2 regions of the Marinomonas sp. PE14-40 genome follow, and region 1 is predicted to be linked to the other one. Evidence: predicted binding sites of a transcription regulator. Region 1 holds the regulator's gene; the other holds the start of a gene.
What was found. The regulator PhoB, encoded in region 1, activates phosphate uptake and scavenging genes when phosphate is short. The targets are predictions, from matches to a motif close to TGTCATANNNNTGTCANA.
Positions count from the first base shown of each region.

Region 1 (6,990 bases):
TGCAGCTTACATGGCAGAAGTAATACGTGGTGGCTTACAAGCGATTCCGAAAGGTCAGTACGAAGCGGCTGATGCTATGGGTCTAACTTACTGGCAGTCTATGGTATTGGTTATCTTGCCACAGGCGCTAAAACTAGTAATTCCAGGTATCGTAAACACCTTTATCGGTTTGTTTAAAGATACAACTCTGGTTTACATAGTCGGTATGTTTGATTTCCTAGGTATTATCCAATTAGCAACTCATAATGCTAACTGGCTAGGTACTACCATCGAAGGTTATGCCTTTGCTGGCTTTATCTACTGGGCTATTTGCTTCGCTATGTCACGTTACAGTATGGCAATCGAGCGTAAGTTAGAAACCGGACACAAGCGGAACTAGAATTTTTTTGAGGCCTTTCAAATGACAGAACACAATATGGCACTCGCTCAGCTTGAGCCGGGCGAAAAAGCAATTATCGAATTTAAAGATGTAAACAAGTGGTACGGGGATTTCCACGTACTTAAAAACATCGATTTCAGTATCAAAAAAGGCGAGCGTATCGTTGTTTGTGGACCATCAGGTTCAGGCAAATCAACAATGACTCGTTGCATCAACCGTCTTGAAGAACACCAAAAGGGCTCTATCATTGTTGACGGCATTGAAATGAACGATAACTTGAAAAACATCGAAGCTATCCGTAAGGATGTGGGTATGGTGTTCCAGCACTTTAACCTGTTCCCACACTTAACGATTTTGGAAAACCTGACTTTAGCACCAATCTGGGTTCGTAAGATGCCTAAGAAAGAAGCTGAAGAGATGGCAATGCATTACCTTGAGCGTGTAAAGATAGCGAACCAGGCGAACAAATTCCCAGGTCAGCTTTCTGGTGGTCAGCAACAGCGTGTTGCGATTGCCCGTGGTCTTTGCATGAAGCCACGCATCATGCTGTTTGATGAGCCGACATCCGCACTTGACCCTGAAATGATCAAGGAAGTACTAGATGTAATGATTCAGCTAGCTGATGAAGGTATGACAATGGTTTGTGTAACTCACGAGATGGGCTTTGCAAAAACCGTTGCTGACCGTGTTGTTTTCATGGATGCGGGTGAAATCGTGGAAGCGAATGAACCACACGAATTCTTTGAAAACCCTCAGCATGACCGTACTCAATTGTTCTTAAGTCAGATTTTGAACCACTAATTGAGAAAAAAAGCAGTCATTGCACAAAAAAGCCCCTTTTAGGGGCTTTTTTGTTTTTCGATATTTGTTAAATTGCTTGCTTATTAACACTCATGACGCAAATTGAAATTTATGACTCAGCAAGAATCAGATATAACCCCAAGCCTAAAGGTTAAAATTGTTCACTTACAGGATTCAACCGGTAAGGTTCAAGCCATTTTCCCATTTGATTCTATGCTCGATATCGGTGCTATTACACGCGTTAGTAAGCGCCGCTTAGCCACGATAAATTCTTATAATGTCACCAGTGACCTACTGCTCAATACTCATAAAGTCATCACCTATATTGATGAAAGCCTCAAAGGTAAAACTAAGCTATCTCTGAAAAAAACAGATCTGACGAAATTTAACTCAATCGAGGCAATTGAGATTAATAAGATTTTTTCAGGCTCTAAATGTTACTTTGGCGATTTCTCCATCCCTCAAGATCAGCTTAAAACCGAAGTTGAAAGCCATGAGCAAGATGAAGAAAGCATGTTGAGTGCTTTAGGTGGATTTCAGTCCATTCGTCTTCGTCAACGTTTAGAAGAAACTCTTGAACTCCCTCCTTTACCAGCATCATCACAGCGCATCATACGTTTGTGTGCAGATGAGAATGCAGGCACTGATGAGTTATGTGAAGTGATTAGCCTTGACCCTAGTTTAGCGGCTCAGGTCGTTAGTTGGGCCAGCTCTCCTTACTATGGTGCGCCTGGAGAAATTGAGTCGGTAGAGGATGCTATCATTCGTGTGTTAGGTTTTGATATGGTGATGAACCTAGCACTTGGTCTATCAATGGGTAAAGCCTTAGCTGTGCCGGAAAATGGGCCTAGACACTATGATAATTACTGGCTTGAAGCGGTTTCCTTCGCCTCTTTAATGGAAGCGATGGTGAAAGCCATGCCTGCGAAAAAGCGCCCTAGGTTAGGCCATGCTTACCTAGCAGGCTTGCTACATAACTTTGGCTTGCTAGCCATTGGCGCCGTGTTACCACCTCATTTTAATATCTTGTCTCGTCAACTTGAAATTAACGCTCACCTTCCAACCAATTTAGTTGAAGTACAGTTACTTAAGCTCAGTAGAGAACAGATTGGGGCTTGGCTATTACGTCATTGGGACTTACCAGATGGTATCTGTAACGGCATTCGTTACAGTAAAAATTTGGCCTATGATGGAGAAAATGCCATCATAGCGAGAATGTTAAATGTATGTCATAACCTGTTGAATAAAGAAGATATTTCTAAAGCCAGCCAAGATATGATTGGGCTGGATCAGAAACAACTACAAAGCCTTTATAAAGACCTACAAGACAACTCAGAAAACATTAAGTTGATGGTATCTTTAATTAATGGCAATTAGGTAAGTCAGACTTCAATAGGAAAGGCTCTCTCTTTTCTTAAGCTCGGGTTATATTTTTAGACTATTGGGACAATATCCTTATTTTGATGCCAGTTATTGATCAGCCAAACAGCAACCCAAGACTCAACTTCACAGCGACCAAACAATTTGATTATGTTTGGTCATCTTTGAGCCGTGCTCACAGTAAAAATATTCCCGCTTTTATATTTCCATGGCTTACAGAGCAGGGTTCTTTAACGGCAAAAATTCAAACACTGGGCAAACTGACGGTCGATGTCATTTCAGATACTTGGGGCCAAACGACCCAAAGAGAAAGAAAAAAACTTAACTTAAAAGCCCGTGAAGCGGCTCGCATACGAGAAGTTATCCTTAACGTAGATGGTCAAGCCATTATCTATGCACGCTCCATCATTCCTGCAAGGTCATTAAAAGGCCATTGGCGCTATTTACCTAAGTTAGGTAATAACCCCCTTGGTGGCTTCCTTTATAAGCATAAAGGTCTGACTCGTGGCGAAATAGAAGTGGCCCAACTGCCTGCTAACTTGTTTTCTCATATAAACGAGCCAACTTGGGCAAGACGCTCTGTTTTCTATCAATATGGTCAAGGTATACTCGTCAATGAAGTGTTTTTTCCTGCAATCAAACCCTTTTTAAATTTAAAGGATGAATAATGAGTAAAATCATCGCTTTAGCCGAGTTAGCTCGACTAGATAAGCCGATTGGCACCCTATTACTCTTGTGGCCAACTTTATGGGCCTTGTGGCTTGCTGCTGATGGCTTTCCTGATTGGCACTTACTTCTTATTTTTATTGCTGGCGTCTTTTCTATGCGCTCAGCGGGTTGTGTTATTAATGATTATGCAGATAGAAAAGTTGATGGTTTTGTTGAGCGAACCAAGGGTCGTCCGCTGCCTTCAGGCAGGGTTAGCGAAAAAGAAGCCTTAGGCTTTTTTGCCTTATTATGTCTCATCAGTTTTGTACTCGTACTTTTCACCGATCTAAAAACCATTATCTTATCCTTTGTCGGTTTAGGCTTAGCAGCGCTATACCCTTTCATGAAACGAGTCACCCATTTACCTCAGTTATTTCTAGGATTAGCTTTCTCTTGGGCGATTCCTATGGCCTATGTAGCTCAAGGTGGCTCCTTAACTGACATTGAACTTTGGATGCTCTTTATGGCGAATGTGTTTTGGACGATCGCCTACGACACTTATTACGCCATGGTCGACCGCAATGATGATCTTAAGGTAGGAATCAAGTCCACTGCGATACTCTTTGCTCAATATGACCTTGTCATTATTTTACTGCTACAAGGACTTGCTCTGTCATTATTGGTTTGGGTCGGTGTTATCAGAGAGCTAGGCGCTTTCTTTTTTATCAGTTTGTTGATTAGCGCTGGCTTTTTCTTTCAACAATTTTGGCAAGCAAGAGAAAGGGAGCGATCTGCTTGTTTTAAATCATTTTTAGATAATAATCGCATAGGCTTTTGTGTATTTTTAGGCTTTATTGCGGGCTTTTTTGTACACTAAATTAAGTCATCTGTGACATTTTAACTAAACTGTCACAATTGATCGTTTTAATTAAACCGTTCCAGAGAAGAGGATAGATCCTGTGACCGGTAAAAAAGTATTAATAATTGACGATGAATCATCAATTCGAGAAATGATCGCCATTGCTCTTGAGATGGCTGGTTATGAATACCTTGAAGCGGATAATAGCCGTACCGCCTACGAGATAATCGTGGATCATAGACCCGATTTGATCCTTGTGGATTGGATGATGCCTGGTGGCAGTGGTATTGAGCTAACACGTCGTCTTAAAAAAGACGTACTAACAGCTGAAATTCCCGTCATCATGCTTACCGCAAAAAGTGAAGAAGACAATAAAATTCAAGGATTAGAAGCAGGTGCGGACGATTACATCACCAAGCCTTTTTCACCTCGAGAGTTAGTTGCTCGCCTTAAGGCGGTACTACGTCGAGCTCACCCTCAGGGTGTTGATGAGCCTATTGAGGTTGATGGTCTAAAACTTGATCCTCTAAGCCAAAGGGTTTCTATAGGCACTAAACCTTTAGAAATGGGCCCAACCGAATATCGTTTACTCAAGTTTTTAATCACTCACCAAGAAAGAGCTTATTCAAGAGCACAGCTATTGGATCAGGTTTGGGGTGGGAATGTTTACGTTGAAGAGAGAACTGTCGATGTTCACATTCGTCGCTTACGTAAAGCGATAGGTGATAGCCATGATTACCTTATTCAAACCGTTAGGGGTACAGGTTATCGATTTTCAAGTAAGCGTTTGGCTTAAAAACTTATGAAGACAGTTTGGAAAAGCGCCACCGTTAAACTTTTGCTTGGTTTTTTCACTTGCCTATTTATTGGCATGCTTAGCGAGCAAACTTTCCCTTTACTATTTTTATATGTTTTAAGTTTATTATGTTGGCAGTTTTACGAGCTTTATCGCTTTCATAGCTGGATTCGACGTTCTGGACGTTCATTACCTCCGGATTCTTCAGGAATTTGGGGGGATGTTTTTGACGCAGTTAATCGACTGCAAAAGAAACAAAGAAAGTCTAAAAAGCGCATGCAACAAGCTTTAGCTAGAATTGAAGACTCTACATCAGCATTGCAAGATGGCGTTATCATGGCCGATAACACAGGCCGCTTAGAGTGGTGGAATACTTCCGCTGGAGATTTGCTTGGTTTAGTTAAACCCACAGACCGAAGCCAGCCGTTAACCAACATTGTTCGCACTCCTGAGTTTTTTCGTTATTTTAGCCAAAAGCGATTTGGCGACCCTTTGGTGATTCAATCACCCGCCAAAGAAGGCACTTTTCTAGAGTTTCAAACCACGCTTTATTCAAAAAATGATCACCTTATTTTTGTTCGTGACGTCACACGTCTGCACTTACTTGAGCAAATGCGTAAAGACTTTGTTGCCAATGCCTCACACGAGCTAAAAACACCACTCACAGTGATTAAAGGCTATCTAGAAACACTGGATATGTTTAAAGAGTCTTTGCCTGAGCGGATGCAAAAAGGCGTGGTAAATATGAATACTCAGTCTAATCGCATGGAATTACTGATCGAAGACTTGCTCCTTCTTTCTCGTTTAGAAAGCAACCAAAGAGCAGATTCAGACCAATGGCATAATGTCAGTGATCTTATTCAGGTGATTTGTGATTCAGCTAAGGTGTTTACCACCAGCGAACACTTTTTAAGCTGGGATGCGGATGAAGAAAGCTCTATCTTTGGTAGTTACAGCGAACTTTATAGCGCGTTCTCAAATCTAGTCGTGAATGCACTCAAGTACTCACCCGATGGTGGTGAAATAGATATAAGCTGGCAAGTAAATAAAGACGGTGGGATTTTCTGTGTTCAGGATAATGGCTTAGGAATAGATCCTAGGTTTATTCCTAGATTAACCGAACGTTTCTTTCGGATTGATAAAGGTCGAGGTTCTGACACTGCAGGTACTGGCTTAGGTCTGTCTATTGTGAAGCATGTACTTCATCATCACGATAGTAAGTTGGATATTAGTAGTCAGCTTGGCTTTGGCAGTACTTTTTCCTGCCACTTCCCTCGTACAAGGGTAAGAGAATCAAGTACACCAGAGATTGAAGCGATTGATAAGGACGCCTCTTAGCGTTTATTGGCTAGTCCAATTCTATTTGGACTAGCCATTTATCTTTCTAGCAAGAAAACACTAACGCATATAACTCATGAAGTTAAACGTCTCGCTACAAGCTTTCAAACAAGGCTTTAATAAAAGTCTCTTTCTCTTCATCCTGATCAATTAACCCTAACGTGACGGTCAAAAAAGATGAGGTTGGTTTTTTCTCTGTTGTCGCTACGCCTTGCACATAATAGTTCAAACGGTTGACCTTACCTTTAAACTCTAAATCGAGCACGGCTTGATCTAATACGCTTGGAATAACATCGTCACTCTTAATCAAAAGACTGGCTTCTGTACAGCTAAACTGGATCACCATGGTTCTAAACTGCTTACCCGCAAAACGCACCATACTCGGCACTTTAACGTCTTTAATCGTGACTTTAGGGTGAGTGATTTTAGGTTTAGTAACCGTTGCTGCTTTCGGGCTTTTTCCTCCAAGTAAAACATCTAGAGAACCTGAAGTATGACTTGTCATGCCTTTAGGGCCAGAACCTGTCGCCGCTTTTGTTAGATTATCCAACACTTCCTTTTCAGCACCTGTGCCTCTAGCGCCTTTAGCCATCAGAGCGGAATCTAAATTATGCTTTTTCGCCGCTGATACTATTTTATTAACCAGTTGCTCACTGGAGAAAGGTTTACCTAGGTAATCCGTTACCCCAGTTTTTACCGCTTCCACTACATGGTCTTTATCGCCACGGCTGGTGATCATGACAAAAGGCACGTTTTCCTTTTTGTAATTATCTTGCTGACGACACCAAT
Region 1 is NZ_CP130700.1:3,498,783-3,505,772, reverse strand. It holds gene Q0A08_RS16240 (amino acid ABC transporter permease) at 1-379, shown strand, start outside; gene Q0A08_RS16235 (amino acid ABC transporter ATP-binding protein) at 401-1,180, shown strand; gene Q0A08_RS16230 (HDOD domain-containing protein) at 1,292-2,557, shown strand; gene Q0A08_RS16225 (chorismate--pyruvate lyase family protein) at 2,644-3,228, shown strand; gene ubiA (4-hydroxybenzoate octaprenyltransferase) at 3,228-4,085, shown strand; gene phoB (phosphate regulon transcriptional regulator PhoB) at 4,168-4,863, shown strand; gene phoR (phosphate regulon sensor histidine kinase PhoR) at 4,870-6,201, shown strand; gene Q0A08_RS16205 (response regulator) at 6,296-6,990, opposite strand, start outside.

Region 2 (6,990 bases), 1.2 Mb from region 1:
CTAATGGCTGGTATCAATTCAGTTTTGCAGTGTGACTGGCTTTTACTCTTAGTGAAAGCTTCGAAGTAGAAAAAGCCGCCCGAAGGCGGCTTAAAATACATTTAAATTTATTCACCCTGCCTATCTAGATAAAAGGAGGCTGATATTTCTTTAACAATCGAGTTAGCAGCTAAGGTTTTTCACCTGCTGCTAATCTCTTATCAATATCTTCAAGTACAGCAGGTAGATCGGCGATGGTATCTATTTGATAATGTGCTCCTGAACCGTCAAAAGCAAGCCTTGCCTTAGTTCTTGCTTGAGCCAATGTCTCTTCATCAGCAGCCTCATATTCTGCCTGGGTTAGTCCCGCTTCATTACCTGATAACAGAAGTGCTACCGTCCACATGCTGGCATTCAACCCCTCTGTAATACCTGGTACTGAGTCATCAACTTTAACGCAGGCATTAACATCTGTAACCGCTAAATCGATCACGTTTTTAAGCACCATATAAGGTGCTGGTCGACCACCAGAAGCAAGATCATCCGTAGCAACAACGTTATCTGGCGCGATACCATTTGCTTTCGCTGCAGGCAATAGCTCATCAATGACGCAACGAGGATAACCCGTACAAGAGCCTATTTTTAACCCTTTATCCCTAAGCTGATTCAGTACTTGTGGCGCGCCAGGGATAGGATCAGCATGCTGTGCTACCTTAGCAATCTGCAAAGGCATAAAAACCTCATAGATATCATCGATATTCTTATTCGTCATTGGCTCGCCAAACTGAGCTAACCAACGTTCAGCAACTTCTGGGATACGACCAACAGCTTGAATATGATCCCATTTTCCAAGACCCATAGGAACACGAGCCTCAGCCAAAGAGACATCAAAGTCATAACCTCGTCTAAACGCTTCCACAAAAATGGTTGTTGGTGCAAAGGAACCAAAATCAACCAAGGTGCCTGCCCAATCGAAAATAACAGCTTGTAACTTTTGCATTTTAAATCCTCTCGTTTATTTGCTATCAGGCTGAGCCCTAGCGTCTTCTATCTATAAAAATTTAATTTCTATTAACAATGACATATTAAAAACGGCCTATTTAGGAGCCGTGAATTCAAGCTCTGACAAGGCTTGCTCTAATATGTCTAATGCTTCGCTTAATTCAGAACGAGTAATAATGAGTGGTGGACTAAGTTGCAGCACATTACCCTGACTCACCTTAAAACTAAGCCCTAATGCCAAACATCGATACATCACCTGTTCAGCTTGCACTAGGGCACGCGTTTTCTTTATAGGGTCTGTTACTAACTCAATTCCCCATAGCATACCGACTCCTCTAACATCGCCTATGATGGGAAATTTAGCCGCCAAGTCAGCTAATCTTGCTTTGACAAACTCATGATCTTGCCGTGTTTTTTCTAACAAATTATCCCTTTCAATCACCTCTATCATTGCCAATGCAGCAGCACAGCCTATGGGGCTTTTCTCATGGGTATAGTGGCCTAAAGACACTTGCTCAGCCGTGTTGTATTCATCCCGTGTCAGCATAGCGGCGAAAGGCACGACGCCTGCGCCTAAACCTTTACCTATGCAGAGAATATCTGGTTCTATGCCATAGTATTGATGGCTAAACCAATGCCCTGTTCGTCCCATGCCATTAGGAATATCATCTAATATCAAGAGCACATTATGGCGATCGCAGATTTCTCTTACCCGCTTCCAATAAGCCTTACTTGGCACTTGAACATCGGTATTACGCACAGCTTCTGCGATAAAAGCACCAACGCCCCCTTCTTTTTCAATCACATACTCTAAGTAGTCTGCATAATGAAGGTCACTACCATCAGGTGAAGGTAAAGCGCCACGATAACTTACCGCTGGCGGAATTCGCTCCACTCCAGCCATCAATGGCCCCATGCTTTCCCTAAAGCAGGCTTCACCACCCACTGAAATTGCATCCATAGAAGCACCATGAAAACTATCCCACAGTGAAATAACCTTGGCATTTCCTGTCACATGCCGTGCAAGCTTAAGTGCCATACCAACAACTGAAGTACCACCTGGTGCAAAGAGCACACGATTAAGAGACTCTCCTGCAATGCTTGTTAGCTTAGCAGCGCAATCAACAGCGACTTGATGTGTAAAACGCCTTGGAGCGAAAGGTAAATCCGCTAATTGAGCTTGTATTTTGGCAATGACATGGGGATGACCATGACCTAATTGATGGACATTATTACCATGGAAATCCATGTATTTATGGCCAGCTAGATCCTCTAAATAAACCCCTTTGGCAGCCACTAAAGCATCCAAACAAGGAGTAGACATAGCCTGGTGCAAAAAATGACGGCTATCCTGTGCCAGAACATCTTTTGTCTTTTTATCGTGGCTTTGATCTATCCAGTCTTGCCTGGCAGCACTGGTATTTGTATCTCCTTCGCTGCAAGCACTTTGTGGATTAAACGGTGATATTTTCATCTATTATTTCAACCAGTACATAGCATTACTAATAGCTAAAATAAGACGCTCAATATCCTTAGGATGCACATCTCCTATGTTGCCAATTCGAAAGCAATCAGCATCAGAAACCTTACCAGGGTAAATAACAAAGCCCTGTTTTTTCAATGCATTATAAAAATCTTTGAAGTTGTAACCTTGCTCTTTTGGGGAGTAAAAAGACGTGATAATAGGCGAGTGTAGACTCTCATCTAATAGGCATTTAAAGCCTAATCCCAGCATGCCTTCAACCAGTATTTTTTGGTTTTGTGAATAACGCTGGTATCTAACCTCTACACCTCCTTCTTCTTCTAACTCAGACATAGCTTGAGCAAAGGCTCTCACTGTATGAGTAGGAGACGTAAAGCGCCACTTTCCCTTGTTCGCTTCCATACATAACCATTGCTGATAAAGGTCTAACGAAAGCGAGCGAGCTTGACCTTGGCAGGCTTGTAGCTGGTCTTTATTGGCAATAACAAAACCAAAACCAGGCACGCCTTGAATGCATTTATTCGCAGAACTAATGAGGAAGTCTATACCTAATTCAGACATATCAAGCGGTATACCACCAAAGCTAGACATAGCATCTAATATCATTACTTTGCCATGCTTTTTTACTGTCTCACAGACGCTTTTAACAGGATTTAACATGCCTGTCGTTGTTTCACAATGCACCATAGCAACATGGGTGATCTGACTATCTTCCTGCAAGATTTCATCTATCATGGAGGCGCTTGGCATAGTCATTTCACTTAGCTCTAGAACATGACAATCTAGCTTTAAATAACCTGCGATCTCAGCCATTCGTGCGCCATAAGCACCGTTATTAACCACTAGCAATTTACCGCCTTCAGGTATCACAGTACCAATTGTTGCTTCAACTGATGCAGTACCGCTACCTTGCATCAAGGTCGCTGTAAATTGTTCTTTATTTGGCGCCGACACCGCCAATGAAACTAAGTTAGATCGTATAACCTGCACGATATCTAAATTGTACTCATCATCCCAAGTACACCAATCTTGTAACATGGCTTCGCGAACTGTTTTGGTCGTTGTTAATGGGCCAGGGGTCAATAATAAATATTGATTTTCGAGGTTTTGCATCTAAAACTCCATTTGGTATATACCAGTTTCGAAAGACTATACTGACAATTTTGCTTTCTTGTAAAGCCATAACTGAAAATTTTATCTGTGAATTATTTTATAATTAGGTGTTTTTAATAAAATATGAGCAAAAAAGTCAAACATATGTACAAAACCTCGCTGTCATTAAAACTTAATAAAATGACTTATCTTTGAAACATGAGTGTCACATTCCTTTTTTAGTATGAAACAAACAATCTGGTAAATACCAAAAGGAAAACTTATGAAAACCTTCTCCAAGCTTCACACGTCTTTATGTTTTGGTGTCACTTCTCTATGCGCTGCCATGTTCACTAGCTCACTTGCAAGTGCAGAAGAGCTAACTGTTTACACGGCTTTTGAAACAGAGCAACTTGCACCTTACAAAGCAGGTTTTGAAGCTGAAAACCCAGATATCACTATCCGTTGGGTGAGAGACTCCACTGGCATAATGACGGCAAAACTCTTAGCTGAAAAAAATAACCCTCAAGCAGAAGTCATTTGGGGGCTAGCTGGCTCTTCTATGGCTCTACTTAAAAACGAAGGCATAGTAAAACATTATGTACCACAAGGTTTGGCTGAAACTCGCTCCTATCTAAATGACCCTGAAGCACAACAAGCTTGGTTCGGTAATGATGCTTTTTTCAATGCCGTATGCTTTAACGAAAGAGTTGCTAAGGCAAACAACTTACCTAAACCAAACAGCTGGAAGGACTTAACTAAGTCGGTTTATCAAGGTCACATTGCCATGCCGAACCCTGCATCTTCAGGCACTGGCTATATGCAAGTATCGACTTGGTTACAAACCATGGGAGAGCAAAAAGCATGGCAGTTTATGCAAGAACTAGATCAAAACATTGCTCACTACACCCATTCAGGTTCTAAACCTTGCGTTCAAGCCGCCATGGGTGAGGTTGCAATTGGTATTTCTATGGCGAGTCGTGGTGCGAAATTGAAATCACAAGGCGCACCGATTGATATTCTTATGCCAAGTGAAGGAATAGGTTGGGAAGCGGAAGCAGTAGGCTTAGTAAACACTCAGTCCGAAGCAGCCAAACGCCTTGTTGAATGGTCACTGTCTCGTAAAGCCAACGAACTTTACAGCCAATTCTATCCTATTGTTTCTCACAAACAGGTAAACAAGAAAGTAGCAAATTATCCTGATGTTGAAACCGCTATGGTGAAATTAGACTTTAGCACTATGGCACAAGGTAGAAGCGCTACGCTTGCGACTTGGTCTCAAAAATTTGATGCCAAATCTGAACCTAAATAAGCCTCAAAGCTTTATTTGTGGCAAGCCAAGCACTCCGGCTTGCCACAATCATAAAAGACTCTTTGCTAACGTCATCATGCGGTCACACAGCAAGCGTAAAACTCAACATCTAATAGACCAAATTAGGGATGCACATGTCAGCCTATTTAAACATACACAAGCTCAACAAATCCTTTGCCAACTTTAAAGCTTTGGAAGATATCTCTCTTAATGTTGAAGAAGGAGAGTTTATTTGTTTTTTAGGGCCATCTGGCTGTGGTAAGACAACCCTATTACGTTGTATTGCTGGTTTAGAGATTGCTGATCAAGGTGTTATTACCCAAGCTAATACAAATATTACCCGCTTACCTGCAAGCCAACGTGACTTTGGTATTGTGTTTCAATCCTATGCGCTTTTTCCTAATTTAACCGTGGCAGATAACCTTGCTTTGGCTCTTAAACAACAGGGTCACAACAGGAAAGAGGTGCATAAGAAAGTTAATCATTGGTTGTCTGTTATTGACCTAGTAGGTTCTGGAGATAAGTTTCCAAGCCAACTGTCTGGTGGTCAGCAACAAAGGGTTGCTCTTGCAAGAGCGCTGGCTCTATCTCCTGGTTTACTTTTACTCGATGAGCCCTTATCTGCGTTGGATGCCAAAGTGAGGCATCACTTGCGCACTGAGATCTGCCAATTACAAAAGCAATTAGGAATCACCACCATAATGGTCACCCACGACCAAGAAGAAGCCATGGTAATGGCTGATAAAATTGTAGTGATGAATCACGGCAAGATAGAGCAAGTGGGCACTCCCAGTGAAATATATCTAGAGCCGGCCTCCCATTTTGTTGCTAATTTTGTCGGCAGTATGAACTTTCTCCCTGCACAACTAGGTAAAGACAAGACGTTTAAACTAGCAGGTCAAAATTTCTCTCCTCTTTGGCCTGAGTTTATTAATGACTATATAGAAAATACAAAATCTGATGTACAGCAATCTCTTATCCTAGGTGTACGCCCTGAAGATATTCAGTTCTCTAATCCTGAAGTTGAAAACCAAGAAGTCGTATCTAAAGTCAGTTTCCCTATCAATATTCAATCACTTACCTTCCAAGGTGCGAACATTAAAGTGGATTGCCAACTCATAAGTAGTGAAGCAGCCAGTAGAAATACGATGGGAGAACAAGTAATACAGGTCGAAATTCCCTTACAAGAAAGCCTTAACCTAGGCCTTAAAATTGGTGATGAGAAACAAGTTCATTTCCCTCATAACAAACTTCACTACTTTCGTACTGAGATAAGCCAATGATGACAACTAAGATGAAAACAACAGGCGCTCAGGTATTTGACTACACTCTTGGCAATCAAGTAGAGAAGCAAAAAAACCAGCAAGGCAAAGACTCAGATACGCGTCGACATTTGCCTAGCAAAGACTTTCTTGATGCATTTGTAACGGCTGAAGAAAAAGCAGATTCTTCAGCCAGTGCAGTAAGACATAAAGCATTTGGGCTGGTGTCTCATCCTCTTACTAACCAAGCAAAGTGGCTACCTTTTCTAAGTACTGACATCCTGATTAAGTTCATCTTAATTAGTCTATTGAGTCTAATGCTTTTCACTTTCACTGCTGCCCCACTTTTTAGCATGCTACAAAAAAGTGTACTGGACAGCCAGGGCAGCTTTGTTGCATTGACCAACTTTATTAACTACTTACAAAGTCCAGCCTTAAGGCAGTCCTTTGTTACGACATTAACTTTGGGATTTTCTGTTAGTACCATTGTTTCTATCCTAGCTTTTGCCTATGCCTATGCAATTAATCGATCTTGCATGCCGGGTAAAAACATTTTTGCCAATATTGCTTTAGGCCCTATCTTCGCCCCTTCACTTCTCCCCGCCATTAGCCTAATTTACTTGTTTGGCAATCAAGGATTAATCAAAGAAGTGCTATTAGGCCATTCGATTTACGGCATGATAGGCATAATGATAGGTTTGATTTTTTGGTGCTTTCCTCATGCTTTTATGATTATTAATACCGCATTAAAGACAACAGATGCAAGATTGTACGAAGCGGCATCAGCTCTCAAGCTATCCCCGACTAAGACCTTCTTTACCGTCACACTTGCAACAGCCAAGTATGGTTTAATCAGTGCA
Region 2 is NZ_CP130700.1:4,686,206-4,693,195, reverse strand. It holds gene phnX (phosphonoacetaldehyde hydrolase) at 170-979, opposite strand; gene Q0A08_RS21730 (aspartate aminotransferase family protein) at 1,076-2,455, opposite strand; gene phnW (2-aminoethylphosphonate--pyruvate transaminase) at 2,459-3,577, opposite strand; gene Q0A08_RS21720 (putative 2-aminoethylphosphonate ABC transporter substrate-binding protein) at 3,840-4,868, shown strand; gene Q0A08_RS21715 (putative 2-aminoethylphosphonate ABC transporter ATP-binding protein) at 5,003-6,151, shown strand; gene Q0A08_RS21710 (putative 2-aminoethylphosphonate ABC transporter permease subunit) at 6,148-6,990, shown strand, end outside.
Region 2: the regulator PhoB is predicted to act here: its motif matches at 3,738-3,755, upstream of Q0A08_RS21720 (putative 2-aminoethylphosphonate ABC transporter substrate-binding protein).